DNA from 3 places in the Bacillus thuringiensis genome. Region 2 is predicted to be linked to each of the others. Evidence: riboswitches for the same ligand, from Rfam matches in the RefSeq annotation. Region 2 holds a riboswitch; each other region holds the start of a gene.

Region 1 (10,680 bases), on a different replicon from region 2:
TCATATGCAAGCTTACTTGCATATGAGTCGTAGCATTTTTTTTGACAGTTCATATTCAGTTCATATTGTCGTCATGTGGCGTACATCTTCATTGGTTAAGGTTTCATCACAGGCCACATGAAGGAAGGCAAACAAACGGATCAGGACAGGAGAAGATGACAGTGACACAACAAGAGGAAAAGAAAACGCTGAATGGAATGAAAATAAAGAAAGTGCGAAACATCTTACTTAAAATCATAGGAGCAATCGTTCTAGTCATCTTACTTGTTTTAGGTATTGTTTATATCGCAAATGTGATGAGTAGTCATTCGGAGCAAAAACGAATAGTGCCCTACGGACAGCACGTATCTGTAGACGGGAAAAACATGAATGTGTTAATTCAAGGCGAGGGCGAGGAAACGATCGTGCTCCTGCCTGGTTATGGAACAGCTACTCCAGGGCTTGATTTTAAGCTTCTTATCGATGAATTGTCTCCATTTTACAAAGTTGTTGCGGTAGAGCCTTTCGGTTATGGATTAAGTGATGAAACTGTAAAAGAGCGAACCACGGAGAATATGGTAAGTGAAGTTCATGAAGCTCTACAGCAGCTTAATATTAACAGATACATGCTCATGGGCCACTCCATTACAGGCATTTATGGAATTGATTATGTGAACAAATATCCAAACGAGGTGACTGCATTTGTCGGAATCGATAGTAGTGTTGCAACACAACCGGGTATGGATATCAATTTCCCATTAAAAACGTTTGCATATCTCAAAAAATCAGGTCTCTTAAGATTGATTATGAAAATCAATGCTGACCCCTATGCTGGACTGGCATTTGATGAAAAAACCGTAGAGCAAATGAAAATGATTTCGAATAAAAACATGTATAATGACACAACTTTGAATGAGATGGACCATATTTCGTCTAATTTTAAAGGAGCTCAAGGTTTAACCTTCCCTAAATATCTTCCACTTCTTCTCTTTGTACAAGCGAATAATGAAGGTGTAGCAGGGTGGATATCTCTGCATGAAGGGCAGATCAAAGACTCGGTACATGGAAAAGTAGTAACCATGGATGGATCACATTATTTACACCATACCAAATTCAAAGAAATCGCTGAAAACGTTAGACTATTTATGAAAGAAGTAAAGTAAGTGTTCAGAGAAAGGTTCATCCGTTATTTTATGCATTTGTCTACAGTCTGCAAGACCATCATTTCGATGGTCTTTTTTATGTCCAAACAGTTGTATATTTCCAAACCAAGATTATACTTTCGCCTGAAAGACATTGGGTTTCATTTTCATATTAACTCACGAGGCAGGTGTGCGACCGAGCCTAGGTCGTATCATATAACGGGTGGGATTCCCGTCGAGTAAGAACTAGCGATTCGCTCGTAGCGAGTCTTGAAGGGCTAAAGGTAACGTTAGTCTTTAAGCGTAGACAGTTAGGTGGCGGGCCGAAAGCCAAATGGTTGAAGGGATTGAGCTCCATAACGATAGTAAATCAAGAGGGCTGATGTTTTACCTGCAACAGAAAGCTCCATTTTATCCTTTGTTTAAGGCAAGATGGATAAAACCTCTCTGAATTCAGTTACATAAAACATATCCTAATTATTTTATTTTATTGAAAATTGAAATATTAATTAACATTCCCATTGCTATTAAATTGACCATTAAAGAGCTTCCACCAAAACTTACAAATGGAAATGGAGTACCTGTAAGAGGGAATAGTCCTGTGATACCACCTAAATTTACAATAGATTGCATACCTATCATACATCCTATACCAATTGCTATAAAACTACCGAATGGATTTACACATAATTGTGCAATTTTTAAGGCGCGAAGTACTATAGTCAAAACTCCAGCCAATAGAATAAATACACCAATAAACCCTAGTTCTTCAGAAACTATTGCCATTATAAAATCAGTGTGTGGTTCCGGAAGATAGCCTGTTTTTTGTATACTATTTCCAAACCCACGTCCAGTGATTCCTCCAGAGCCAATGGCAATAAAAGAATTTACAAGCTGGTATCCATTTCCTTGTGCATCAACAAAGGGATTGAAAATCGTAGTAATACGTGTCTTTTGAACTTCTGATAAACTACATTGAATCAAAAAATATAAAATAGGTAACCATAAAACAGAACCGATGGTAGTTCTTTTGATTAGTAGATTTATATTTATTCCTGAGCAAAGAAATATACTAAAACCTATACCTAATATTAAAAGTGCTGATCCTAAATTTGGTTGTTTAAAGATAAGAAAAAAAATTGTAGCTAAAAATAATACAAGTTTTCCGATACCACTCCAGCTATTTTTAGCTTGTTCTTGTCGTAATGCAAAAAAACGGGCTGTTACAAGTATTGTTCCTAATTTTAGAAATTCAGCTGGCTGTATTCCAAAAATCCATGATTGAGCATTATTTACCACTTTTCCTTTCCATAAAACCATAATTAATAAAAAAATCCCCCCAACCATAATACAAATAGAGACTATCCGTTTTTTCCATATATCATATGGGAGAATAGCACAAACTATTAACCCTATTGTTCCTAAAAATAGCTTTGTTAATTGAGAATCAACAAAGTGTCTACTGTTATAACCGTAATGTTGGACAGCGACAATGGAGCTCGCACTATACATCATGATAATACCTAAAGTACATGTTATGAATAGAGGGAGGAGCAATAGATAATCGAGTTTTAATATTTTTTTCATTTTAATATCCTCCTGATTTAAAACAAAACATAATATTACATTTGCTAATGAATAGAATCTTGTTCTCGTCAATTACTAAATATGACTTTTGTTTAGGAGGATTTTATCGCTTACACACTGTTTTCTTATACAAAAATCCCCCTAGTTACATACTAGGAGGATTCAAAATGGCATGACTAAATAAGGCTTTTCTCCCCCTAGTAGAGCTTTGGCACTATACAACGTAAAGTAATGAAAATTCAATACTTAGCTATCTTAAGAAGAGCCTTAATCCGACAATTCCTGTTCTACCCATTGGCGTCTTTCGACATTTTTGGGCAATAGCCTGTGTTTGTATAGGAGCCTCACCTAACAGGTCCAGCAATATAAATTTTATGTGTTTGTTTCGTGTAGCAAGCATAAATATATTTTTTTTGCTTGTCAAGCAACCCTATTGCTAATTTTATTTATTTTATTGCTTTATAGTCCTTTGAGAAATGATAAGAGAAAATGTATGTAATCATTCCGTATAAGTACATATTTTTGACTTGTAGTGTATCGTTTGATTAAGTAGTTTAACCACATAAATTTGATAAACAGTAAAGAAGATTTTAATTATAAAAGAAGATTTTTTTAGAATGTTCTTTTGATATACAGAATGACTAATTATTTATCATTTGTTATAAAGTTGGAATTTGATTAAAAACAATAAGTTTCATAAGTTTTATAACGTTTCTTCGAATTAAATCTATTTGAATTTTATGTTTTTTAAGGGGAATTTTAAATTTATAATAAAATATAATTTCATTTTCTATAAAAGATTTTTTATGAATGGAATTGAAAGTCAGTTGACAAATATTAAATTCTGGTTTAAATTTTGAAGTAATTCAATAAACTTTGTTAGGTGAGGCTCCTGTATAGAGAAACGCTGCTGCCCAAAAATGTCGAGAGACGCCAATGGGTCAACAGGAACGGTCGGATTAAGGCCCTTCTTAATGTAGCTGGTTATAAAAACCTATGCTATACAGTGCTAAAACTCAACGAGGGAGTGGTATACGATTTGATAGAAAGGCACCTCTGTGATTTTGGTAGAGCTGTCTTAATATTCATTTATTTGTATTGTGAAAAAACCTTTACTCCTTTTTGAGTAAAGGTTTTTCTGTTTAATTTTATTTATTTTTATCTTGTCTATATTCAAAAAGGAGGTAATTCTAACTAATGAATTGATTGCAATGTAACTATTATTGCTCTAATAAAAAATTTAAGACAGATAAAATAAAACAAAACCACTCATGAAACTCTAGAGTCTCCCTTAGCAATATGAGGAGGAGTTAACATGAAGAAATTATTAAAGGAATTACTTATAACCAAAAATAACTTGGATGCAGAGAAAGTTTTACGTCATCCATCGTATGATATTGCACAAGAAGTAAAAGAGTTTTCAATTGAAGATCAAGTCATATTGCTAAATACGATTCCTGTATTAAAAAGCTCTAAAATTCTTCAATATATGAGTGCAGAAGAAAAATATAATATCTTAATTCACTTATCTGAAAACAAAGCTAAAAAGTTACTAAATTTACAACCGATTGATGAATTAGTAGATTTACTGCTAGCGGTTCATCCGGAAAAACAGGCTAAATTAATGGCGTATCTAGATAAAATCACAAAACATAACGTGAAAAAATTGATGAATTTCAAACCTGAAACGGCAGGAAGTCTTGTCACAAGTGATTTTGTTGCAGTTAGAGGAAATTGGTCAGTAAAAATGACATTGAAGTACATTAGGGAACATTCTGAAAATGTAGAATCAATATCTTATAGTTATGTTCTTGATAGTCATGGTTATCTTGAGGGAATCGTTTCCATACATGAGTTATTACTAGCAGCAGATGAAGAGATATTATCTACTATTATGATTCAAGAGGTAATTTCAGTACAAGCTGAAGTTGACCAGCAAGAAGTTGTAAAAAAGCTACTGAATTATAATTTAGCAGCAATACCTGTGACAACAGCAAATAATAAAATGATTGGTATTATAACTTTTGATGACGTAATGAATGTTATGGAAGCAGAAGCTACAGAAGATATTCAAAAGTTAGGCGGAAGTGAGCCATTGAATCAATCTTACTTTGAAGCTAGCATTTGGAGCATTTTCCTAAAACGTCTACCATGGTTATTACTTCTTTTTGTTGCTGAGGCATATACAGGTACAGTATTAAAGTATTTTGAAGATGAAATTGAAACTGTAGTTGCCCTTGCTTTCTTTGTTCCGTTATTAGTAGGTACTGGTGGAAATACAGGAACACAGGTTGTAGCAACAATTACTCGTGCAATCGGTATTGGAGAGGTCAAATTTAAAGACATTTTCCGTGTAATGAAAAAGGAATTTGCAATAGGTATGTTTCTCGGACTTGCACTTGGAATAGCTGGGCTCACTCGTGCTTATATGTTGGGAGTTGGAACAGAAGTTGCACAAGTTGTAGCAATTACTTTATTATTTATTGTTATTTGGGCCTCTCTTGTAGCAGCAGTTTTACCTTTGATTCTAAGAAAATTAAAACTAGATCCTGCAGTTGTTTCGGGTCCATTTATTACAACATTTGTTGACGGAACAGGATTAGTAATTTATTTCATGGTTGCAAAAACGTTATTAAATTTGTAAATATACACTGAAGTAAAAGCGAAATGCGGAATAAGTATTTTGCCTTGATTGCTAAAATATAATGGGGAATTCAGGCATGAGGAAACCAAACACTTTTTTCTTTAGATAAATAATATTTTAATGGATTTATTGAATGTAATGAATGCTGGAGGATAAAACTATGAAACATCTAAGAAAAATCTTCAAAAGAATCTTGCTTCTATTTTCTATTTTCATGCTTATTGGCGTAGGAATACTATTTGGTACTAGCTATGGCCGAGAGCTTCGTATAACAATCGCTGGAAGTATACTAACTTCTCAGCATCCACAATATGCGAAATATACATTCCTAACCCAAAAGGAACTAGATAAACTGCAAGATAGAATTAATCATCCGAAATGGTCAAACAGTGATGAGCATATTTATAAAAAAATAGCAGGAAAAAGATTAGAAGAATTAAAAAATCAGCCATTAGAAATTGATGTAGAAACAATTAAAAGCAATAAAGATAGTCGTTTTCTTTTCGAAGGAAGGTTAGTTACCATTAGCAATCCCTTCAATGTTAAACTTGTTAGCCATCAAGGAACACAGGGCGCTAACAGGGGAGAAAAAATTAGTGTAATGGCAAAACGTAATCATGCACTTGTTGCTGTGAATGCAAGTGGATTTGCTGATGAAACAGGAAGGGGTGGAGGAAATGTTGCAACTGGAATAGTAATAGAAAATGGGGAAGCTATTGATACGAATATGGATAGAAATACCCCTACAATTATTACGGGTTTAACAAAGTTTGGGCAAATGATAACAGGAAATTATTCTACCCAACAACTTTTGGATAAACAAGTCGTTTCAGCGGCAGGATTTATGCCACAGTTAATTGTAAATGGAGAAAAAATGATTACAGAAGGAGACGGTGGTTGGGGCTCTGCACCGCGAAGTATTATGGCACAAAAAGAAGATGGTACAATTATGTTTCTAGTTATTGACGGAAGACAGACGCATAGTATAGGGGCTACGTTAAAAGAGTGTCAAGATATTCTATATGAAAAAGGAGCAATAAATGCAATGGCAATGGATGGAGGATCCTCTGCTACTCTATATTTAGGAGGAAGGGTTATAAATTCACCTTCTACATTGTCTCATGAAGATCGCTATTTACCGAATGCTTGGGTGGTAATAGCCAATTCGAAGCAAAAAATAAAGATGACAATAGATGGAGAAAAAGTAAATCCCAAAACATTAGATAATATTGGTACAAATATTTAAACCCATGTATGAGCTACTTATATAAATAAAGATTTTAAAACCGCAAAATGTATTAATGAATAAAATCCGTAAAATGAAATCAGTACACAAAAAGGAGAAATTGTATAATTGCATAAAGTTTATGAAAAAATGAGAGTATAATTTGGTATTGTGTAATAAAGATAAGGCCCACCTACGGAAATAGGTGGGTTTTTTGTTGGGTATTTTTATCTCATTGCACAAAAGGGAATTTCTATTAAAACTATAGCATATTTTTATAGCTCTTATATTGAGAAAAAGAAAAGACACCCAAACAAGAGTGTCTTTTCCCATAGTTTTTAGCAGAAGCAAGAAGCTCCAACAATAATTAATAAAATAAATAATACAACTAATAAAGCAAATCCTCCTGCAAAGCCACAGCCGCCACCGCAACTACCACCAAAGCCCATAATAATTCCTCCTTTAAATAGTAGGAGAAAAATAAGGAGTCACTCATGTATTTTAATGGATTCAAATTACTTTATGTTTTTATGGATTAATTGAGCAGGTCCTTTTAAAAATAAGGGAAAGATGATTTAGGGCGCTTCACCTGAATAGAAATAAATTGCACATTTTCTTAAAAATAAACTATTGAATTATATCAATAATTAGATTAAGTAATATAATGTATTAATCCTAGCAGAAGGGAGGAATAACCATGCAATTAGTTTGTTTTAAAGTAGTAAGTGGACAATACTTCTTAGTTGTAGAGGGTATCGAGATTCCTGTACCAATTCCAGCGTTTGCTGCAGCTCTATTAATTGGTTTAGGAGTAATCCCGCTTTGTTCTTAATATAAAGAACTCCAAACAGCCCTACCTTTCAATTGATAAGCCCTCAAGTGTAAGAATGCTTGAGGGTTTTTATAATAAAGAAAAGACACCCAAAGGTGCCTTCCTCCGACTTGAACCACTTTAATTTTAATGATATGTATTAGACGCCAATTCAATTATTATTTTACTATGTTAAGTAATATTGTACATTGAGAAATATGGTATACCTCTTTATTTAAACGTAAAAAGCCCTAGAAGGGGTATCGCCACATCCCCATCAAGCTAAGGGGGACAAGAGGGTATATGTGAATGTGTTTTTTGAAATTTCTACGACTACACTAAAGATGTGCATAACAAATAAACCTATTAAATAGGTGTTTTTAAAAATATTATGCAACTTGGAAACTTTGTGACAACGTATAATCATACACAACACCTAAGATATCAAAGACTGTTTTCTTTTCGTAACGGTGAGATTTTCGTCCGTTTTTTTCTAACAGGTAAAACAAACGCAATAAAATTTTTAATAATTCATCGATGCCTTTCTGTAGTCCCTCATAAAACAATAGATAATAATTCTTTATCATATAGATGGATTTGTATTTGTAATTTTATTTCAGGATCACAGGAGAAGCGATTTCAATAGTTTGTTTTCAATCTTTCGATTGATTATAAGTTTATAGATAACATTGGAGGCATTGGAGATTACTGTATAAAATAAAGCGTAGGAATATATCTGAAAATAAAAGCACATTCTCCGTCTTCTTTAAAATAATAAAAAGGAGAATATGCCAAAATAGAGGACTAAATCGGTTCAGCTGCTTGTAATATTGCGTCTAATAAACCTGGAAAACGTTTATTCAAGTCATCTATACGAAGGGAATTGAATCGCTGAGTGCCCTCTACTCTCGTATAGGTAATTCCTGATTCCCTCAATACTTTATAATGATGTGAAAGAGTAGATTTTGGAATAGGAATATTAACATTCCCGCATGATTGCTCTCCTATCTTTGCAATTTCCCGAACGATTTGGATTCTGATTTGATCACTAAGAGCATCTAGAACGGTTGTTAAACGAATATCGTTTGTTTCTGGATGAAATAATTTTCTCATTTTAATTCTCCTGTTTTTGAAAATGTCTTATTGGTATTATACTACAAAATATATCCTTGCTCTATTTTCTTATAATGAGCAGGATGCAGTATGTGAGAATCTCGAAACATATATTGTAATGTTTTATTTGCAACGCAATATAATTTATGTTAGGATTCATATTGTTCCATGATACTCGAAATATGAAACTAATTATATGCTTTAAAAATTTAGTTAACGTACAACTTTTAATAGGTTGGCACTATTTTCTTAAATAAGCAGCTAACTATATGAAAAGAATACAAACTAAAAACCTTACTCATTTTACCTTATTTAAATTCATTCTTTTTCAAGTATTATAATGAGAAACGCTTATCGGGGATATGGAATATTTGTATTATCAATTCGGAAATAACAACTTTGAACTTCGGAAAGAATTTCAATTACAAGGAGACAACATCATGAATAATAATTATTCATCTATATTTAAACCTTTCAAATTACCATCGGGGATAGAATTAAAGAATCGTATTCTCATGGCACCAATGACAACTTCAGCATCTACACCACATGGTGACCTGAAAGAAGAAGAATTAATATATTATGCTCGCCGTGCGAAAGGCGGGATTGGTGCGGTAATTACATCTTGTGCACATGTAGAACTACTTGGAGTAGGATTTGAAAATTCGATGGGAGTAGAATCTGATGCCCGTATTCCTAGCTTAACAAAATTAGCGAATACAATTAAAGAGAATGGTGCAAAGGCTATTTTACAAATTTTCCATGCAGGACGAATGACAAACTCTACATTATTAAAAGGTGAGGAGCCTGTATCAGCTAGTGCAATTCCATCGTTACGACAAAATGCTGAAACACCACGTGAGATGAGTAACGATGAAATTGAAACGACGATAAAAGCGTTTGGAGAAGCAACACGCCGTGCAATAGAAGCTGGATTTGATGGCGTAGAAATTCATGGTGCAAATACATTTTTAATCCAACAATTTTTCTCCCCACATTCAAACCGACGAACAGATAAATGGGGTGGCAGTGTAGAAGAACGTATGGCATTTCCTTTAGCGGTAGTGGAGTCAGTGAAAGAAGCTGTTAAAAATCATGCGAAAGAACCATTTATTGTAGGATATCGTCTTAGTCCAGAAGAGCGTGAACAACCAGGTATCACAATGGATGATACAATTAAACTAGTAAAAGTATTAGCGACGAAAGAATTAGATTATATCCATGCATCGGTTGGGAATTTCTTCGGCGGATCTTTACGTAACTCAGAAGATACAGTTTCTCGTGTACAATTAATTCAAGAAACAGTTGGTAATGAAGTACCTGTTATCGGTGTAGGAGCACTTCAAACACCTGAACAAGTCGAAAAAGCACTTTCGATAACTTCATTAGTTTCATTAGGACATGCTTTAATTATGGATCCAGAATGGATGGAAAAGACTCAAAATAGTGAAGAGAAAACTATTTTTGATGCATTATATGTTAGCAAAAAGGAGGAGTTAGATATTCCAGAAGCACTTTGGAATAAGCTTGTAAATACTTCAGGATGGTTTAATATTCAGGATTGAAATTTAAGTAATAAAGATCCTATATCATACAATTGAAATGATTCAGTATTATATTTAGAAGAATGAATTAGTCCTGGAATGGTTTGTAAATATTCTTGATAAAGAGGGTAGTCCCATCACTTGTGATTCATATATTGTAGAAGAGGTGATGGATTATGGCTACCAAAACATCTCCACTTAAACTAGGCAATGAAATATATGGTACGATAAAAATTGAAGAAGCGTTTCTAACAGCTTTAAAGATGTACTTTATAAAGCAGCAAGAAAAAAAACTCCTAGTTAATCAGGAGTTTTTTTGTTGAAGATGATAACATGGTAGAAATGGTTATTCAGTTTTGTAGATCCATACATACTCTTCACTAATATAAGTATCCAAATATTTCCATTGCTAAACCAGGGGAGGTGTATCTTGATAATATAATTGGTAAAAGATATTTAACCAATTTATGAACAGAGGATAAAACTCAATAATAGAATATTAATATCAACGCAATTATCAATGATATTATCGAAAATACAATCATAAATAATAAAGCTCAGTCATGAGTTATCGCCCTGTTACCGTCATTCCTGCTGTATAAATCGTCTCTACAGAATCATCAGCACTTACAACT
Region 2 (10,680 bases):
CGAGACAAGATTACAAGAGCTACATAAAAAATACGGTGTCAAAGGTACTCATAATAAAAAAGAATTACTTACTGATGCAAATATTCTTTTTCTAGCAATGAAACCAAAGGATGTTGCAGAGGCGCTTACCCCTTTTAAAGAATACATAAATAATAACGTGCTTATTATTTCATTACTAGCAGGTGTTTCTACTCACTCAATTAGAAAACTACTTCAAAAAGACGTTCCAATTATTCGTGCAATGCCAAATACATCCGCAGCCATTTTAAAATCAGCTACCGCTATCTCCCCTTCGAAACATGCAACAGCGGAACATATTCGCACTGCAACATCTTTATTTGAAACAATTGGTCTCGTCTCTGTTGTAGAGGAAGAAGATATGCATGCTGTCACTGCATTATCCGGAAGTGGACCTGCTTATATTTATTACGTAGTGGAAGCTATGGAAGAAGCTGCAAAAAAAATTGGTTTAAAAGAAGATATTGCAAAATCACTTATTCTTCAAACGATGATTGGTGCTGCTGAAATGCTAAAAGCAAGTGACAAACACCCTTCTATTTTGCGAAAGGAAATTACTTCTCCTGGCGGAACTACCGAAGCAGGTATTGAAGTATTACAAGAACATAAATTTCAACAAGCACTTATTTCTTGTATTACACAGGCAACGGAACGATCACATAATCTTGGAAAAACATTAGAACAACTAACAAAAGAAAAATAGAAAAAGGAGCTCAAGTTTATTTGAGCTCCTTTTTCTATAATTACACTTAGTTATTGTTCTTCCCAAAAATCTCTTCTTGCAGGCGACGACCAGTCGGCGTTGCTGCAAGTCCACCTTCCGCTGTTTCACGAAGTGCTACTGGCATCGTTTGTCCGATTCTAAACATTGCCTCAATTACTTCATCACATGGAATTGTACTCGTTACACCAGCTAATGCTAAATCTGCTGAAATCATCGCATTTGCAGCTCCTGCTGCATTACGTTTTACACAAGGTACTTCTACAAGTCCTGCAACAGGATCACACACTAAACCAAGCATGTTCTTTAATGAAATTGCCATCGCTGTAGCTGCTTGATCTTGTGTTCCACCAGCCATCTCAACTGCAGCTGCAGCCGCCATTCCACTTGCTGAACCAACTTCAGCTTGGCATCCTCCTGCCGCACCAGAAATACAAGCGTTATTCGCAACAACCATACCGAAAGCTCCTGCTGTAAATAAGAATTCAATCATTTCTTCACGTGTAGGCTGCAATTTTTCTCTTAGCGCAAATAGTACACCTGGCACTGTTCCGGCAGACCCTGCTGTTGGTGTTGCACAAATAATTCCCATCGCTGCGTTTACTTCATTTGTTGCAACAGCTTTGCTTACTGCATCCAAAATCGTATCTCCAGATAAGCCTTTTCCACTCTTCATATACGCTTGAACTTTTACAGCATCTCCACCAGTTAAACCAGTTGGTGATTTCACGCCGCGAATACCACGTTCTACTGCTTGTTCCATCACGACTAAGTTCTTTTCCATACCAGCAATTACTTCTTCACGTGAAATACTTCTTGTTTCCATTTCACATTGAATCATAATTTCTGCGATTTTTACATTTTGTTCTTTAGCTTGCGCCACTAGTTCCGCTGCGTTCCGAAACATGGTGTGTCCCCCCTGCAATTAATCCATAATAGTTACTTGACAAATATTTTGTTGCGCTTTTATTTCTTCAATTACTTCATCTGCTAATAATTCATCTGTTTCAATAACCATAAGCGCTCTTCTTCCTTTTTCTTTACGAGAAACACTCATTGTACTAATGTTAATCTCGTTTGTAGCAAGGATTGAAGCTACTGCTGCAATAGCACCAAAGCGATCGTTATTTACAATAAGTAGTGCTGGACTTGTGCCTGATAATTGAAGATCGAATCCGTTTAATTCTACAACTTCAATTTTACCGCCACCAATTGAGCAAGCAACCACTTCAATTTCTTCTTCACCTTTATACAAACGAATTTTCGCTGTATTTGGGTGAGGTGCATTGGCATCTTCTTCAATGAATTCCACTTCAATTCCGCGCTCTTTTGCTATTTCTAGCGCCTCTGGAATACGTAAGTCATCTGTTTCAAATCCTAATATTCCACCGATTAGTGCTACATCCGTACCATGCCCTCGATACGTCTTTGCAAATGATCCATATAACGAAATGCTTACTCTTTCTGGTTCATGACGAAACAGCTGGCGAGCAACTTGCCCCATTCTTGCCGCGCCTGCTGTATGTGAACTTGATGGTCCAATCATAACTGGACCGATAATATCAAATACTGAGCGATACTTCATCATAACTCCCCCTAAACCTCTATGCAAAAATTTATTCTACTATTCTATTAACCTGCTACATCTGTCGCTTTTCCAGTTGTACCACGAATTTGTTCTGCTGTATGAATTGGATAATTTTCAAATAACAGTAATCCAATATAACCTGAAATAATACCAGTTATAATAATACATAAGAATCTTAGCATTATTTTCATTAAAAAATGATATAAGATAATCCACAATAAAGTCTGGTAGCAATCCAAAGTTTAACACAGAAGCCATTGCAAGGATAGCATAAACAAGCGATATCTTTCCTATTATAATTCTCATGTTACTCTCTCATGGTTTAGTCAACTTCACTTGTTACGATAATAACTAAAAAGCATGTGACTTATCATAAATTATAATCTGCCCTCATTATAGCTTGTTTTTTATAAAACGCTTACTTTTGTTGAATTTTAAAAGTTCTGAATAAAAGTCCATTCCTGCTATTTGTATCACTTGTATGTCATCTGACTTATATAACAGTTTTTCTAAATAATCATTATTTCGTATTTTTATCGTATATATTCAAACCATTCTAATTTTCTGTATCATCCAAGTATAAATATAAAATAATAACAGTTTTATTTTTAAATTTTTTTAGACATAAAAAAATGGTAACCTATCGTTACCATTTTTTACAAAATTATTATTTTTCTACTGGGAATGATTTCAAATCTGTCGCTATTTCTGTATTAGAAAACAACTCTCTTGCCTCTTTCAATAATTCCTTATATGTATCTCCTTGATAGCGAGAACTAATGTGAGTTAAGATTAATCGCTTCGCATTTGCCTGAAGTGCAATGCTCGCAGCTTGCTTAGATGTGGAATGAAAATAATCATGCGCTTGTTGCTCATCTTCTGCTGCGAAAGTCGCTTCATGGACAAGTACATCTGCATCTTGCGCAAGCTCCCTACTCGCTTCGCAATATCGCGTATCACCTAAGATAGTAATAATTCTTCCTTTTTGAGGTGGGCCGATAAACTCATTTCCATTTAATATCGTGCCATCCTCTAATTCAACTACTTCTCCATCCTTTAAACGTTTAAAGATTGGACCTGGTTTCACACCCATCTCAAGCAACTTATCAACTAAAAGAGCACCTTGTATATCTTTCTCTACAATACGATATCCAAAACATTCTATACCGTGTGACAATCTTTTCGTTTCTACATAAAATTCATTATCTTCAAATACGGTACCTTCTTCTGTTATCTCCACAACTTCAAGTGGATATTTCACATGTGTCGTACTTACCGATAATGCCACTTCAATAAATTGTTTAATTCCTTTCGGTCCATACACCGTTAAAGGCGTAGTTCCTCCTTGAAATGAACGGCTACCTAATAAACCAGGCAATCCAAAAATATGATCGCCATGTAAATGCGTAATAAATATTTTTTCAATGCGGCGCGGACGTACAGATGTATGTAATATTTGATGTTGCGTGGCCTCGCCACAATCAAATAACCAAGTTTGTCCTCGTTCTTCTAACAATTGTAAAGCAATTGCTGAAACGTTCCTTCCTTTTGAAGGAACACCTGCACCAGTTCCTAAAAATACAAATTCCACTTTCTTTCCTCCAGCTCTAAATATACTCTATCTCTCATCTTACGGAATGTTATTTCAAATGGCAAATTGAATTTACATAACCAATCATCTAGACAACTATATAACACGAACGTTATACTTAAAAAATTTAGCAATCGTTCGTGTTTTGTGTTAAAATGATTATACTACATTTTAAGGGAGCGTTTTATTATGAAAGAAGTATTTCGTTTACAAACTGATTTTTCATCTTCATTTGATCGCTGGGTAAGTTCTTTCGTGTCTGATCACCCAGCACAATTAGAATGGACAACTTTAAAGGAATTAATCCATGAATATACAACATCACATACAAATGATACGTTACCAGCATATATTTCTTCAGCTTTAACATATTACGCCCAACGCGTTTCAACTACAAACAGTTCAGAGATTGTTATTTTTGAAAACCCTACAATCTCGTAATCTATAATAAAAAAGCACTGGTTACAGTGCTTTTTTTATTTATACTTATTTAGCAAATGATTATATTCCGTCCAAAAGTCTGTATACATACTTTGATCAAACTCATCTAAAATTACCTTTTCACTTGATTTATTGAATAATTCTTTTGCTTGTAGCGCAAAAGAAACAATTTGTTTTCTATATTCATTTTCATTTACTTCTATATGAAGCCCTTCATAGTATATAGCCTCTTGATCAGTAGAAATAACTTTGACAAAATCCTTTAAAACCACATTTTCACCTATATGGTTTATAGTCCAATGAATTGAAATTGGGCATCCTAACATGAGCATAGTGCCACATCCGTGCAAAATAAGCCCCTCTTCATTTTCAATATCACAAATATATTCTTTATCTAAAGTTCGTAACAGAGCTAAAGCTGATTCACTTATTCCCCATTCCTCATCCATACCTGTCTGCGTAATAATCGTTCCAGCCACATTTAAATATATTTCTCCATGAGAACATAAATCTTCCTGCTCATTAAACAACCACTTTTGATTCTCAATATTTATAATAAAATTTTGTGGTACCATTACAAATTCCCCTCTTATAAAAATATTTATTTTCCACATTATTTATAATTAATATCATGCATTTCATCCCATATATCTATTATAAATCCATTTAATATTTTAAAAACACAGATAAAAAAGATATTGACACTACGATTTTACAGTGCTAACATTCAACATGTAATTGAATATGGTCTCTGTTAGGTGAGGCTCCTGTATAGAGAAACGCTGCTGCCCAAAAATGTCGAGAGACGCCAATGGGTCAACAGGAAAGGTCGGAATGAAGGCCTTTCTTAACGTAGCTGGTTTCAGTACCTATGCTATACAGTGCTAAAACTCAACGAGGGAGAGGTGCATATATTTTGTCACACACAAAAACTGTTTTTATTTATGTCTACTAACAGTCTTTGTTGTGGACTCTTTTAACTGCGAATTCAGACCTTTACTCGTTTTGAGTAAAGGTCTTTTTACGTATCTATGCACCTTACTATGAAACAAACATAGCATATTCAGAAACTACTAAATTGTACGGAGGTGAGGAACAGTTGGCAATTGATGATTCGGCCCAGATACCCATACGTTTTACATTCATATTTCATCATGTAGGTAGGAAAGAAACTGTTCCTCACCATTTCAAATAGTTAGGTAACAGATTGTTTCCTCCTTCATGACAGAGGAGGAACTACCAATGTTTAATTTACAAAGACAAGAAACAAAGCATGCTTATGAGCAAGATAGCATGAAAACAAATAACGAATTGTTAGTGGAGGTTGCAACACAAGATGTAAGCTCTGCATTAAAACTTTTAGAAACAACACAAGATGGATTATCTAAACAAGAAGCGTCTCGTAGACTTTCTTTATATGGTCCGAACGAAATAGCTCATAATAAAATGGCGCCGTGGTACATTCAATTTCTGTCGGCATTTAAAAATCCATTTATTTTCGTTTTATTAGCTCTTGGAGCACTCTCCTTTTTCACAGATGACATACAAGGAACAATTGTCGTATCTGCAATGGTACTACTTAGTGCAACGATTCGGTTTTCCCAAGAATTTCGTTCTCAAAAAGCTGCCGATAAGTTAAAAGCTATGGTTCGAACAACTGCGAGTGTATTTAGAATAAATGGATTTGTACATGAAATAAAAAATGTAACGAATTTAAATCGAAATTACACAACAGAAATTCCAATTGAGGAACTTGTACCTGGCGATATTATTTCCCTTTCAGCAGGTGATATCGTTCCAGCTGATGTGCGTATTGTATCCGCTAAAGATTTATTTGTTAATCAATCTTCTTTAACAGGGGAAGCACTTCCTGTAGAAAAATACGAACACTGCTACCATACAGAAAATAAGCATATCTTACCGAAAAACATGAAAAAAAATTACAATCCACTCGATATGGAAAACCTTTGTTTCATGGGAACAAATATTGTAAGTGGTAGCGCAAAAGCTGTTGTCATCTCAACAAGTACCGATACGTATTTCGGCTCTTTAGCAAATAAGGTAATCGGAAAGCGTGTAGAAACAAGCTTTGATAAAGGTGTAAACAAAGTAAGCTGGCTCTTAATTACATTCATGCTTATTATGGCGCCTATTGTCCTTCTCATTAATGGATTCACAAAAGGAGATTGGCAAGAAGCTTTCTTCTTCGCTATTGCAGTTGCTGTTGGTCTTACACCAGAAATGTTACCAATGATTGTAACTGCTAATTTAGCTAAAGGTGCCGTTAACATGTCTAAACAAAAAGTAATTGTAAAACAACTAAATTCTATTCAAAACTTAGGTGCTATGAACATTCTTTGTACAGATAAAACCGGAACTTTAACAGAAGATAAAGTTGTCCTTGTTCGTCACTTAGATCCTAGTGGAAATGAATGTAATCGCGTCTTGCAATTTGCCTATTTAAATAGTTTCTATCAAACTGGATTGAAAAACTTAATAGATAAAGCTGTTATTAAGCATACAGAGGAAAACAATACATTTGATCCATCAGCTTTTCAAAAGCTAGATGAAATTCCATTCGATTTCGCCCGCCGGCGTATGTCAGTCATCGTAAAGGATAGTTCAGGTGAACATACAATGGTTTGTAAAGGTGCCGTAGAAGAAATTTTATCAATTTGTAACTACACTGAAGTGGATAAAAAAATAGTTACACTCACTGAGGAAACACGCTCAAATGTCAAAAAACTAAGCGAGACATTGAATAGTGAAGGTATGCGGGTTATTGCTGTGGCTTATAAAAAAGATAGAAAAATAAATGATAAAGAGTACGCAGTAAAAGACGAAACTGATATGATTCTCGCTGGATATATCGGCTTTTTAGATCCACCGAAACCATCTGCAGCAGCTGCAATTCAAGCATTACAAAAGCATGGTGTACAAGTGAAAATTTTAACTGGCGATAACGAAATTGTTACAAGAAAGGTTTGTAAAGAAGTTGGATTAAATATCGGCGAACCCATCCTCGGTTACGAGATTGATTCTTTACCAGATAAAGCATTAGCAAAACTTGCTGAAGAAACGACTGTATTTGCGAAGCTAAATCCAATGCAAAAATCTCGCATTATACGCGCACTACAAGGAAATGGACACACTGTAGGTTATATGGGAGATGGCATTAACGATGCTGTAGCATTACGTGAAGCTGATGTCGGAATATCCGTTGATACTGCTACTGATATTGCAAAAGAAGCTTCCGATATTATTCTACTCGAAAAAAGTTTAACTATATTAGAAGCCGGGATTTTAGAAGGGCGTACTACATTCGGAAATATTTTAAAATATATTAAGATGACAGCTAGCTCTAACTTCGGTAATGTGTTTAGCGTGTTAGTAGCAAGTGCTTTCATTCCCTTTTTACCGATGCTTGCCATTCATCTTTTAATTCAAAACTTACTTTATGATATTTCACAACTTTCTATTCCATGGGACAAAATGGATAAAGAGTTTCTAGAAAAGCCACGAAAATGGGATACTGCAAACTTACGAAACTTCATTATTTGTATCGGCCCAATTAGTTCTATATTTGATATTATCACATACGTAGTCATGTGGAATGTATTTGGCGCAAATACACCGAGCGAACAATCATTATTCCAGTCCGGTTGGTTTGTCGTTGGATTGTTAACACAAACTTTAATTGTTCACATGATAAGAACACAGAAGATTCCATTTATTCAAAGCACTGCATCAACACCAGTCGTTTTATTAACTGCTCTTATTATGGCAATCGGGATTTATATTCCATTCTCACCACTTGGTGCAGCCGTTGGTTTACAAGCATTGCCACTTAGCTACTTCCCTTGGTTAGTAGGAATACTATTAGGCTACGCTGTCTTAACACAATTCCTGAAAAAGCTTTATATTAAAAAGTTTCATAGCTGGTTGTAAAAATAAGAATGAGTGGGTATCCCCCGCTCATTCTAAAAAACATAACAGATACTTATATATGGAGGTGACCATGATGGTATGGTACGACATTGTATTCAGATTAGTTATCGCAATTATTGTAGGTGCTTGCATCGGAATGGAAAGGCAATGGAGACACCGAATGGCCGGGCTGCGGACAAATGCTCTCGTATCACTTGGTGCCTGTATATTTGTTTTATTATCCGTCATGCTTGATCATGATGCTAGCCCATCCCGCATTGCTGCTCAAGTTGTTAGTGGTATTGGTTTTTTAGGGGGTGGCGTTATTATCCGCGATGGTTTTAGTATTAGAGGGCTAAATACGGCAGCTACTTTATGGTGTGCAGCTGCTGTCGGTACTCTTACAGGCGCCGGTTTCCTCGTTGCAGCTATATTAGGTGCAGCCGGCGTGTTACTAGCAAATATACTTCTTCGCCCAATTGCTCTTTTTATGAATAAAAAATCAAAAGAAGAATCACCTGAACAAACGAACTACTTACTTTCCCTTACTTGTTCAGAAGAAAATGAAGCACATATTCGTTTTTTACTTATGCATATGGTAAGTACAGAAGGGCTCAGTTTAAAAGAGTTGTATAGTGAAGATGTAGATTCTAATCAAAAAGTTTGTATACAGGCTACATTACATTGCAAGACAAATGCAGCTATCTTAATTGAAAAAATAGTAAGTAGAATGCTATTAGAATCTGGCGTTACTGGAGCTGGATGGAAGACTTCTTTAGATTTAGAAGCGAGTTAAATAGGAAAGGTGTCATGATATTTACTACTTCATAACACCTTCTACATAAACTTATTTTCTAACTTTTGTTGAAACGACTTCTCTTGCTTACGTAGTAGTTGACTACCTCGTTGTAAAAGCGGGGTTCCATACTTATCATTAATTTGATCAATGACAGCAAGTAGCGGTTCTTTTTTTGCATCCTCTTCAAATGAAAACAAATCTAATTGTTTCACCGATTCTGTCTTCCACTCTATTTCAGTAGCTGTAACACCTAGTAAACGCACGGAATCACCATCCCAATGTTGCTTCCATAAACGGGATGCTGCTTGAAAAATATCGCGTTCTTCCCAAATCGCATTTTTCAATTGCTTACTCCGTGTTACTGTTCGCCTATCATGGTATTTAATCATAATTTGAATATTATAGCTGACAAGGGTTCGCTTTTGTAACCTTTTACTCACTGACTTTGATAAACGTTCTAACATATCAAGTAATTCTTTCTCTTCATCCATATCCTTTGAAAAAGTCATCGAGTTACCGACGCTTTTATGCTGTCCCATTTGACTCGGATCCACTTCCCTATCATCCATACCTTTTGCACGCCTTTGCAAATCAACACCGTGCTTGCCAATTTTAGAGCGAATGATATGCTCGTCTCCCTTTGCCAACTGTTCAATTGTCTGTATATGAATATCATTTAATTTTTCAGCTGTTTTCTCACCAATTCCATGCATTGCTCTAACTGGACGTGGCCAAATCAGTTCTGGAATATCGCGTTTTCGAAGCACGGTAATACCAAGTGGTTTTTTCATATCTGAAGCGGTCTTTGCTAGAAATAGATTTGGAGCAATTCCGATACTACACGGAAGCTGCAACTCTGTTAATAGTGCCTGTTGAATCATCTTTGCTATTTCAAGAGGCGAACCAAGTGCGTAGCAATCTGTAATATCTAAATATCCTTCATCTATTGAGACTGGTTGTATCTTTTCTGTAAAACGAGAAAGGACTTGAAACATTTGAAATGAAGCTTCGCGATATAATGTGAAATTAGGACGCCTTACAACTAATTGCGGGCATAACCTTTTCGCTTCCCAAAGGGGCATCGTCGTACGTATTCCGTATTCTCTCGCCTCATAACTACATGTTATAATAATTCCTTTTCTCTCTTTTTCATTTCCAGCAACCGCTAATGGCTTTCCTTGTAATGATGGATCATGAGCAATTTCAACAGATGCGAAAAAGCAATTCATATCTACATGCAAAATTACACGACCATTTTTCGGATACATTTCTCGCATAGTACTCACCCCCCTAATCAGAACATTCGTTCTTTCATTATATCAAATTTTGCACAATAGTTATAATAATTACTTGTTCTTTTTTATAATCCATATAAAGAGGATACACATGTGAAAGAGGCTGATTATGATGAAATTAACTATATGTTCCTTGTAGTTATATTAATCATCATAATTAATTATTTACTCCTTCCAATTTTCAACATGAATACGTTTGGATTTTTCTCTCGTCTAATATTATATACTGCCATGATTTTTCTTGTATTGGCTTATACGCCTTGTAAAAATAATCGAATCAAAATAAAAAGCGTGTAAATC
Region 3 (10,680 bases), 2.4 Mb from region 2:
ATAAAATATGTTGCGCTATTAAGCTTGGAGAACTTTCAATCGTCCATGAGCGATTAAACCATTCACTTAAATAAGAAATACCATATTCACTAATTGTAGCCTGGCATATAATAGCTATAATTATTGCCACAATATAGGGAATATATATTCTGCATATACGTTTTAAAAGGTATGACCCGTAGCTACTATAGGTTTTTTGAATAGATTCATACAAAACAAATCCGCTCAAAACAAAAAAGATAATAACAGATTCGTTACCACTACTAAAAATAAGACGAGCAGGCGTTTCTTTTAATAGATACACAACAAATGGTTTATTATCTTCATAACTGTAATTTTGAAATGCTGAAAAAATCATTAAATGATGACCGATCATTACTATTAATGAAGAAATCCCTCTTATAGAATCCAATTCTTCGTATCTCTTCATCTTTTTACATCAACTCCTAATGAAATGATAATAATCATTTCAAAGCGACATCTTTATTCATATTCCTCTCCTTTCTTTTCATTCCAATTTTTCATATTAAAATGATTTTATAGTATAAATTTGAGTGTATTGTAACATTTTTTGTAATATTATGAATAGCGAATCTCAAAAATTGGTATATACCAATTTCAACCTCGAAAAATGAGTAATATTGATAGAAAAACACTATAAAAATATCTTGCATATTTACATAAATTAAAGAGATGAATAGCGTTTTTTCAATATAAAATAAAAAAGATAGCCTACATAGGCTATCTTTTTTATTTTATTTAATTACTGGCACCACTATATGCTACATGTCGTTTCTCAATTCTCTCTTCAATTTCTTTCATATTTTCTTTATTATTTAATAGTGATTGTTTATTTTCAATTAATAATTGTTTAAAAGATTTTCTCACTTTTTTTCTCATTTTCATTGTCCTCCTTGGGGGATGGTTTATATAAAAGATAAAGAATTATCTGTGTGTCCTTATAATAATTGATTGTTGTGAATTCTATTTGAACTTCATATGAAAATTCCGTTTATTTTCTGACAACTTTGTGAACACGAAAGAAAGACTCTCTAAAACTATGTTGAAATTAATTCACTTCATTATAAAAATTACTATTCCCATCAACTTTTATCATTATATCTTGTCAAAACATTTATATATTTAAAATTGAGTTCGACATAATTTTATTTACTATAATACTGTTTACAAAAACAAAAAGAAGGAGTCACCAAGTCAAATTTCGACTTATGCAACATCCCTCTTTCCAAACTATTTATAGCATATTTATTAATATTTCAGGTCTTCCCCAATTCATTTCTTCACAAACAAATCTAAGTTTTTCTTCATCCATTGTGTGTAATCCCTCTTCTAGTGAACATGAAATTGGAACTTCACAGTGAATTTGTGCTAATTGCAACGAAATATTTAAGTTCTCTAAATCACTTTCAATCTTCGTACGCTGCGCTTTTGTTAATGATTCTACATTTTCTAGTACAGCGGATACTGTTCCGTGCTCTTGAATAAGCTTATACGCTGTTTTTTCACCGATACCTTTTACACCTGGATAATTATCACTTGTATCTCCCATGAAAGCTTTTGCATGGACGATTTGCCACGGCTCTACACCTTTTTCTTCCATGATTTTCTCCGGTGTGTAATATTCGTAATTTCCAATTCCTTTACGCAGAAGCATAACTGTAACGTTCTTATCAACAAGTTGAAGTAAATCTGTATCACCAGTTAAAATATAAACTTCAGCTTCATTGCAATATTGTTTTGCAAGCGTACCGATACAATCATCGGCTTCGTAGCCTTTCATACCGATAACTGGAATGGATAATTTCGCAGTCATTTCTTGCACTAAATCAAATTGAGGAATTAATTCTTCTGGTGGCGCTGCACGATTTGCTTTATAATTCGAGAACGATTCTGTTCTAAATGTCGTACTTCCCATATCCCAGCATGTAACGATATGTGTTGGTTCGATCGCTTGCGTAGCTGTTAACAAGTGTTTCATATAACCATGAATCCCGTTCGTAGGGGTTCCATCTTGTCGTTTCATAAATTGTCCGTAGACACTTGTTGCGTAAAAAGCACGAAATAATAGTGCCATACCATCAACTAATAATACTTTTTTCATAATTCCTCTCCTATTAAAAAAATAATAACCTCACGTTATCACGTAAGGTTATATAAATAGATTACCATTCTACGTTTTTGCTCAACTTTGTCTATTATACATGGTTTTTGTATATTTAGCACCATTAACACATTAAGACATCCTACTACAACAAGTATGCAATATGCCTGAATACGTATTTTTCCCAGTAGAAACAACGACAGCCTTTGCATTTCCACTAACAATATGCGAACCTTTAAAACATACATTTTCAAGCTCAAGTGGATTATAATCTTTCATCCGTTTTAATGGAATAAATCGTTTACGTTCAAGGTGATAGCAGCTTTCAAACTTCTCTATACTCGCTTCGTTTCCCGTTAACACAGACTCATTCACTAATAAATCATCTGCATAAATAATACGTACATCAGCTGGCACAGCATCTCCAGCCGAAAGAAAAATCATATCTCCAGGTACAAGTTCTTGCACTGGTATCTCCATCATTTTCAGTTCACTATTTAGCCCTGTACTACTAGAACATTCTACTCTAGATACAGTAATCGTTTCACGTTGTAATTCATCACACACACGTTGTTTTGAAAAACCTGGAATCATGCCACCAAGCTTCATCATTACTTCTGCAAGAATTGCTCTTTTTGAAGTTAGTTCGTTTCGGCCATATACTTGAATACGTTTTTGCGCCTCTTTCATTGATAGTCCGTCTCTTGTTGTTTTAAAATATGCAAATACAGATTTTACATCTCTTGTTGCAATTTCAATTAATAAATCTTTATTTTTTTGGAGCATTGTTTGTTCTTTTATTGATTTTTTATTTAGTTTATATGACGTGTTACCCACAGTTTTGTTTGCATATAACATATTATCGTCTCCTCCTTTACAACATAGGAAGAAACGCTTTGTTTCTCAATTTATCCACTTTGCTGTGAAAGTGTCTAGCGCTTTATAAACGCTACATTGTGATAAATATAGAGGGAGGAACAAATCGTTTCCTGCCTACATCATATATTTTTGATTTGAAGTATATGGGTAACGGAACCGAGTCAGAATTTGACATGCTCCTCACCTCCTCGTTTAATTTTATATTTTATACTATGATATTACTCATAGCTTGGTAACAAAAAAGACCCCTACCCTTAAGAGAGTAGTGGCCATTACATACACAAATAAACGATTTCTAATATAATTAGAAATCTACGGACCTCTCCCTCGCCGAGTTTTAGCACTGTATAGCATAGGTACATTACCAGCTACGTTAAGAAAAACCTTAATTCGATCATTCCTGTTGACCCATTGGCGTCTCTCGACATTTTTGGGCAGTAGCATTTCTCTATACAGGAGCCTCACCTAACAGAGACTTATTTTCATTACATTGAAAATGTTACTCTTATTTAAATTAGATGTCAACAGTAGCCTACAATTTTTTCAAAAGGTATGGCAAACTAACGTATATAAAGTGAAACTTTAATCAGTGGGGGTTTTGTTCATCCCCCACTGATTATTAGCCCTCACCAATCGGGCTGCCCGGCAAATAGCGGGATAAAATAAAAAACTTTACGTTTAAACGTAAAGTTTTTAATAAGTTATACAACCAGCGATTACAATCCCAATTGAAAGCGATAAAAACATAAGAAAAAGACCGACTGCTTGATTATCTTCTTCGAGACTTTTGTTTATATTAAAGCGTGGTGTAAGCCACTCAGCTAAATAAAAGACGATAATTTGAGCCAAAATCCCAACTGCTCCCCACGAAATCATATCAAGAAGTGAAATTGAATTAGCTGCTGTCGAATATAAAACAATAGCTAACCCAAGTAATCGTCCTCCAAGCACATAGCTTACCGCCTTATTCCCTTGAGCCATTAACTTAAATTCCTTAACTTTCGTTGTCACTTCCATCAAGAACAGACCAATACATAAAAGTCCGAGTGTTACTGCTAGATATAATAAAAAATTAATCATTTTTTCCCCCTCCTTTTTATACCTACCGGTAAATAGTACGATTCATTTCCTGTAATCTTTTCTCCCGCGCGAATACCGATACTACTCGCTTTTCCAGCAATTAAAAACGAACCAAACACATACGACAGTTTCTCCATCCCTTTTTCTGTTTCCAAGGATACGACTGGAAGTTCTATATACTTTTGAAATATCGGCAGTGACGCTTTATACGTTTGGTGTGCATTTTGAAGCATAATATTTTCGTCTTTATCGCGAATCGTAATTGTATCTCCTTCTCTCCCAAATGAAGGTTTTTGAACGAAAGAACCTTTTCCTAAAAATAAATCTGGTTCTAAATATGTAGGTAACATATATTCTTTAATCCACTGTTGTTCCTCATTTGTATAAAAGGCCTCTTCTTCTGCTAACCCCCAAATAAGACACTGAATTGATTTTGGCTGAAGTAAAAATGCTGACAAAGGATTTATTATAAAAAGCTTTCCGGCTTTTACAAGTTGTAACAGTTCCACACCTACCAAATCTCCTGTTTCAGGATCTTGATCCTCAATTAAATCTTCTATCGGATATGTTTGGCGATATAAAACATCAATCTTCGCCCCATCTTTATCGACTAGAGCATCTTTCGTAATTCTAAGTTCTGACATTGGCACTACTTTATTTTCAACATGGCATAACTGACTCAAATACTTAGTCGTATTCCAATCCTCAATATGTTCATGATGTGCTGTAAAAACAACATTTGGATTGTCTAATCCCTTTGTCGCTTCCATTACGGCTTTCGTAACACCAGAAGATAGTAATCGTTCTTGATCCGAGTTTGGATCATCATATCCTAGGTTTTCACAAACTTTTCCATTCATTTGAAAGCATTCCATAATAAAAGTTGGTGTATCACTATTAAACTCAAGCATTTTAATTTGGTTATCGTCCGTTATAACGAAATCAAATCGTGAAATAACAGATTCAGGATATAATTCTTTCATTCTAATGAATGATAAGCTCGCAGGAGGAAAACCAAGCTCAAGAAGCTGTTCGTCACTTAAATTACGTAAAAGTCTAGCAGTCTTAAAAAATATTTTCCCCATTCGTTCAGTAGCTAATTGCAATTGTTCCAAAGTCTGATTTGTTATAGAAAAAACATGAAACAAACTATACTCACATTCATATAAATCCGACCAAAAATTCGGATATTTCAAATAAAACTCTTTTCGATTTCTTATGTATTGCGACATATTTTAGCCCCCAAATCCTCCCTTTGAACCGCTTCCAATTCCACCTTTAAATTCAGCAGACGATTGATACGATTTAAACGCCGATGAATTTTTAAAGGTGGACTTATTTTGATAGTATCGCCCACCATAGAAATAATGCCCACGATAACCTGAACTACTATCATCACACTGCCATACCCCAAGTTCATCATCCCAATCCCAATCAGAACAACTATTATCATTCGGTTTTGGGGGAAGATCTTGTGCGCAGCCAAATAAAGTGCCAGTCATTAAAGATGTTACGACACCACCTACTAGCCATTTCGTTTTTGTCACCTTCGCACTCCCCTTTTTAAATTATATTTCTATTATATAAGACGGCATGATAAAGTAGAAGAAAAAGGAAGAAGAGGGATTAAATGCGCTTAGAATATCGACTTAATGATGAAACAAAAGGGTATCCTGCTTTATGGAACTACGCAAATATTTCTAATTCTGAAATTATCGCACGCATGACTTGTGAATATTTTATTAAAGAGAAAAATACTTATGTTGTTACTGCAACTTCGGTTGATCCAGACGGAACAGTAGTTATTTATATTCAAAAAGAAGTTTTCGCAAATGACCCTTCAGACCCTACATACTCCTACATCGGTTTTGAAATTAGAGAACTAAGTGAAACGAGTTCAAACATAGTAGATAGTCAAGATGTATGGAACTACGAAGAAATTTTACCATCTCTTCATTCAGATATTATATATATTCAGCGAGACGGCATGTCTATGGAATTCTCCTTGGATTCAAGAGAGATTGATGAAGACAGAAAGTGCTACATTTATTACGGAAACTTCACAGGTGAATCAAGATAATATTGATATATCTATGCAACAAAAAAACCTTACGTATAAAACGTAAGGTTTTTATATAGCCCCACATATGCCGTTCTCTCTAGATGTCCATAAACCTGCTCTCACAGGTGGATGCTCTCACAAATGTTTGTAACTTCCTTCTTAAAAAGATGGCATGTTAGCTACATTTAAATATTGAACTTCCATATTAAACTTATTGGTTTAAGACATGCATAAGCTACGTACACCGTAGGAATTTTATATAAGGTTAGTTGAAATAAGACCCCCGCACGTGCCGCTCCTCGTAAATGTCCAAAAACCCGCTACTCGCAGGTGGATGCCCTCACAGTTACCGTACATCTTCCTCCACAAGGAAGGCTTGATGATGGTCGCTAAATATTGAGCTTCCGTATAACTAACATCGGTTTTAGACATAAATAAGTTACGCACACCGCAGGATGTATTATTTACTTGTCGTTATATTATCACATTGTTTCTAATGTGTAAAATACAAAGTTTTTCGAGCAATCTCTTGCTTGTGACCTTATTTTAATACAAATTATTTTTGCATGCAAGTGATTAATCTTCTTCTTTTGCAATTTGATTTTCTGGATAAGAAATCCAATCACTCCAGCTACCTGCATACAATTTAACATTTTGGAATCCAGCCAATTTTAATGCAACGATATTTGGACATGCCGTAACACCAGAACCACAATATACAATGGTTTCCTTATCTTTCGACAGGTTTTGGAATCGTTCTTGTTGCTCAGCTTCATTCTGAAATTGTCCTGATTGCAACATTCCATCCTTCCAAAAATAATTTACTGCTGTCGGAATATGTCCTGCTTTATGATCGACAAGTTCCTCTACACCAGCATAACGTTTTGGCTCTCTTGAATCAATTAACGTAACATCTGCACCTGCCTGGATATTCTCTCTTACTGTTTCCATCGATACAAGCATATGATCTTGTATGTTTGTTTTGAATGTTTTTCGTATAACAACAGGAATTTCCGTTGTTGTCGGTAGTCCATTCTCTTTCCAAACCGGGAAACCACCATCTAATATATATACTTTCTCATGTCCTACATAGTTACATAACCACCATAAACGAGCAGCATTTGCACCAGCTTGACTGTCGTACGCAATTACTGTCGTATGTTCATCAATACCAACCTCCGAAAGCTTGTCCGCAAACTCTTCAATGCTTGGCAACGGATGGCGGCCACCATGTTCTGCTATAGGACTTGATAAATCTAAATTCAAATCAAAATATAACGCATGAGGAATATGTTCTTCTTTATACTTTTCTCTACCCCAATTAGGCTTCGCTAAATCAAAACGACAATCGATTACACGGACGTTCTCATCTTCTATATGCTCACGTAACCATTCGACTGTAACTATCATCTTTAACGACCTTCTTTCTCTTGTAAACGACTTACATACTCCATAACCATTTCTTCTGTAACATATTTACGCTGCAAGGTAACACCATTTTTTGCAAGATCATTAATTTGCTTTGTTACAACATTAATGACATCCACCGAAAATTCTTTCCCATTTGACGCAAGAGATACGGCTGCTTCAATAGCTGCTTCACGCTGCGCATCTAATTGTAAACATGCTTTTACACTTTCATTTTGTTTACGAGAATGTGCTGTAATTGCTTTATGTACTTCCATCTTCTCTTCCCCCTAAATAAGTTATACGTTCTAATTCAATTCCATTGCAAGCCGAATCATATCACGACATACAATCCCATTTTCAATAATCTCTTCTTCATAATGCTTTGAAAAGTAATCAAAATCAATAGAAAAAATACGAAATCCACATTTTTGATATAAAGCAAGTTGTGAAACACTAGAATTACCTGTACCAATTTCAATTTTGGACATACCATATTCCTTAGCTGTTTCTACAGCATGCTTTAATAGCTTCTTTCCAATACCTTTTCCTTGCATATGTTCTACAACCGCAATATTCATGATTTCCATCGTCTTCGGCCTTGTTTCCAAAAGAACATACACACCGATGACGCTGTCCCCTTGCTTTGCTACGTATGTTAACCCTCTTTGTACATATGTAGCTATTTGCCGTTCACTTGGATCAGCAAGTAGCAATAAAGACTTCGGTATAGCCTCTTTTAAAATACGTTCTATTACAAAAGACATAAAAAATCCCCCCATCTCTATTGTTCTAAACCCTCCTTGTCTACCATAAATAATAGAAAGGAGGGATTCACCATGGACAACAATGAGAAAAAATGCAACGTCATCTCTATTGATGGAAAGAAGAAGAAAAGCGACACGTATTCCTACCCAAAATTAGTAGTAGAAAACAAAACATATGAATTTTCTTCATTCGTCTTATGCGGTGAAACACCAGATGGCAGACGACTCGTTCTTACTCATATGATTTCTACCGATGAATTTGCTGGATTTGTCAAATCTTTAGATACTGTACTGCAAAAGAAAATTGAACGAATCTTTTTCTCATAACGACTATATAACATAAATTTCTTTTTCAATCTCTACTAACTGCTTTTGCAATTGTTCTTTACTTTGTTCATATAGAGATACATCGATCGTTTCAGCCAATGCAAACAATATACTTTCATAATAGTTCATCACATCTTGTTGCATCACTTTTTGGAATAAGTTCCACTTCATATCCCATTCTTGCTTATAATGATGAACAAATAAATCTTTTTCATCGGCTACATAGTTTGATACGAGCGGTTCTAATACAGATTTAGCGTCTTCTTGCATAAAAGCTTTGTCATTCTTTTCAAAAAAGCTTTTCTCATTTTTAAAATGTGCCAGTGCTTTTTTGAAATCTTTTATTTCAACTGAAGGGAACGGTTCTTTATGTGTAATATCTTTATATTCATACTCCACTGTTCCATTCATAGAAATTGATTGATTTTCTACTTTACAGTTCACTACAATTTCGTCCTTTGCACGCTTCATCGCTTCGTCTATCCATTTTTCAAGACGTAATGATGTCGCACGCATTTCTTGTAATAAATCATGCTGAATAAATGCTACCAATTCCATAACACACTGTTGCAATTGTGTTTTCACATTTCCATCCGTTCGAAGTGACGCCGGATTAATAAATTCAGTAAACACATCGTTATAGCGTAGGAATAGACGCTGTTGCACGTAATAAAGCAACTCTTTCACTTCATTTTGCATCGCCTGTTCTTCAGCAAGTACACTATATGATGAAATGATATGAAGTAGTTGACCGCGCTCTGCTTCATATTTTTTCGTTTGCTTCTCTTTCTCTTCATTCCCCTGCTTTGCACCATTTATCATGTTTACTAAAAGCTGATCTGCCCCTTGCAACGCACCGTATAGAGCATGCACAGAAACAAGCATTAAATCTCTCATCATAAAGGACGTAAATGATTCCTCAAACTTAGTAATTCCAGAGTTTTGTAAAATACCATACTTCTCTTTTTCAACATTCTTTCCTTGTTTCTCTTCAAGCGCACATAAACTTGAAATTGCAAATAAACGCGGATTTCTAATACCGTATTGCAGTAGCTGATCTGCGATATAACCTTTTACCATTTCAAGTTCTTCTTCAGACTCTGCTAAATCCGCCGCATTAATTAAGAAGAACATTTTATCAAGGGCAAAAGTATCCTTTACACGACCAAGCTGAATTAAAAATTCACGATCAGCACGAGAGAATACATGGTTATAATATGTTACAAATAAAATAGCATCTGCGTTTTTAATATACTGGAATGCAACATCCGTATGGCGAGCATTAATAGAATCCGCCCCAGGTGTGTCTACAAGCGCTACTCCCTGCCTTGTTAAAGCACAATCATAATAAAGCTCCATATACTCAACGAAGCATGATTTTTCTTCATTCGCTACATAATCAGAGAACTCTTCTAATGTGACTTGTACTTGTTCTCCTAAATAAGTAGAAACTGCATCATACCCTTTTTGTACCGCTCGTAAGAAGCTAAATGTTGTTTTTTGCTTCCCAGTCGGTGAAGGATATTTCATAACTTTATCAATTTGTGCTAACGCCTCATCTAACGTAGTAATCTCATAATGAAACAGCTTATAAACAGCTTTCATATCTTCTAATAGAGCTTGCTTTGATTTGAATTGAACCATTACTGTTCCGTGTGGTTTTTCCTCTGTAACCGGCAAAATTTGATTAATCGTTGCCGTCGTCGGATTTGGTGATACAGGAAGTACCTTCTCACCAAGTAAGGCATTGGCAAATGATGATTTCCCAGCACTAAAAGCTCCGAATAACGCTACTGTAAATTGTTTCGTTTCCACACGACGCCTTTTTTCTATCACCTCTTGCTGTACATGTTTCAGCGCTGGCAATGGCTCTAATATCATTTCAGCTTTCTTCACTTTCTCTAATATACGCTGAATATTTAAAGCTGCCGTTCCTTTTATCTCTTCTTCATGAGCCGCTACGTTATCATTTACCATTTCCTGCTCTTGTAGTGTGAATTTCTCACTAACAATTTGTTTTTCACGTTGCAATATCT

Evidence for each region. A riboswitch is a leader RNA that binds a small molecule or an ion and turns the genes downstream of it on or off. The one in region 2 is predicted to bind magnesium.
Region 1: it holds a riboswitch for magnesium, as region 2 does, so the genes downstream of both, mgtE (magnesium transporter) here and mgtA (magnesium-translocating P-type ATPase) in region 2, are expected to answer to the same signal.
Region 3: it holds a riboswitch for magnesium, as region 2 does, so the genes downstream of both, AC241_RS08310 (P-type ATPase actuator domain-containing protein) here and mgtA (magnesium-translocating P-type ATPase) in region 2, are expected to answer to the same signal.

What each region holds. Positions count from the first base shown of each region.
Region 1 covers NZ_CP012100.1:173,214-183,893, reverse strand. The annotation lists gene AC241_RS28030 (alpha/beta hydrolase) at 162-1,142, shown strand; gene AC241_RS28025 (FtsW/RodA/SpoVE family cell cycle protein) at 1,599-2,708, opposite strand; M-box (ykoK) riboswitch at 2,895-3,071, opposite strand; M-box (ykoK) riboswitch at 3,577-3,742, shown strand; gene mgtE (magnesium transporter) at 4,024-5,352, shown strand; gene AC241_RS28015 (phosphodiester glycosidase family protein) at 5,513-6,598, shown strand; gene AC241_RS33590 (YjcZ family sporulation protein) at 6,916-7,026, opposite strand; gene AC241_RS35755 (hypothetical protein) at 7,275-7,409, shown strand; partial or broken gene AC241_RS33585 (IS4 family transposase) at 7,778-7,993, opposite strand; gene AC241_RS28010 (ArsR/SmtB family transcription factor) at 8,193-8,501, opposite strand; gene AC241_RS28005 (NADH-dependent flavin oxidoreductase) at 8,942-10,066, shown strand; gene AC241_RS34945 (hypothetical protein) at 10,222-10,368, shown strand; gene AC241_RS28000 (hypothetical protein) at 10,614-10,680, opposite strand, start outside.
Region 2 covers NZ_CP012099.1:3,993,582-4,004,261, forward strand. The annotation lists gene proI (pyrroline-5-carboxylate reductase ProI) at 1-721, shown strand, start outside; gene sdaAA (L-serine ammonia-lyase, iron-sulfur-dependent, subunit alpha) at 768-1,646, opposite strand; gene sdaAB (L-serine ammonia-lyase, iron-sulfur-dependent subunit beta) at 1,665-2,324, opposite strand; gene AC241_RS34860 (hypothetical protein) at 2,372-2,509, opposite strand; gene rnz (ribonuclease Z) at 2,995-3,918, opposite strand; gene AC241_RS20495 (DUF3932 family protein) at 4,108-4,359, shown strand; gene AC241_RS20500 (hypothetical protein) at 4,395-4,934, opposite strand; M-box (ykoK) riboswitch at 5,103-5,270, shown strand; gene mgtA (magnesium-translocating P-type ATPase) at 5,602-8,307, shown strand; gene AC241_RS20510 (MgtC/SapB family protein) at 8,381-9,082, shown strand; gene AC241_RS20515 (DNA polymerase IV) at 9,124-10,362, opposite strand.
Region 3 covers NZ_CP012099.1:1,560,691-1,571,370, reverse strand. The annotation lists gene AC241_RS08325 (acyltransferase family protein) at 1-430, opposite strand, end outside; gene AC241_RS08320 (FbpB family small basic protein) at 760-900, opposite strand; gene AC241_RS08315 (5'-3' exonuclease) at 1,256-2,122, opposite strand; gene AC241_RS08310 (P-type ATPase actuator domain-containing protein) at 2,255-2,980, opposite strand; M-box (ykoK) riboswitch at 3,316-3,481, opposite strand; gene AC241_RS08305 (DUF350 domain-containing protein) at 3,695-4,081, opposite strand; gene AC241_RS08300 (glutathionylspermidine synthase family protein) at 4,078-5,313, opposite strand; gene AC241_RS08295 (hypothetical protein) at 5,317-5,628, opposite strand; gene AC241_RS08290 (hypothetical protein) at 5,712-6,161, shown strand; RNA gene ssrS (6S RNA) at 6,216-6,399, opposite strand; RNA gene ssrS (6S RNA) at 6,421-6,603, opposite strand; gene AC241_RS08285 (sulfurtransferase) at 6,720-7,553, opposite strand; gene AC241_RS08280 (YpbS family protein) at 7,556-7,828, opposite strand; gene AC241_RS08275 (GNAT family N-acetyltransferase) at 7,859-8,317, opposite strand; gene AC241_RS08270 (DUF3931 domain-containing protein) at 8,390-8,644, shown strand; gene AC241_RS08265 (dynamin family protein) at 8,648-10,680, opposite strand, start outside.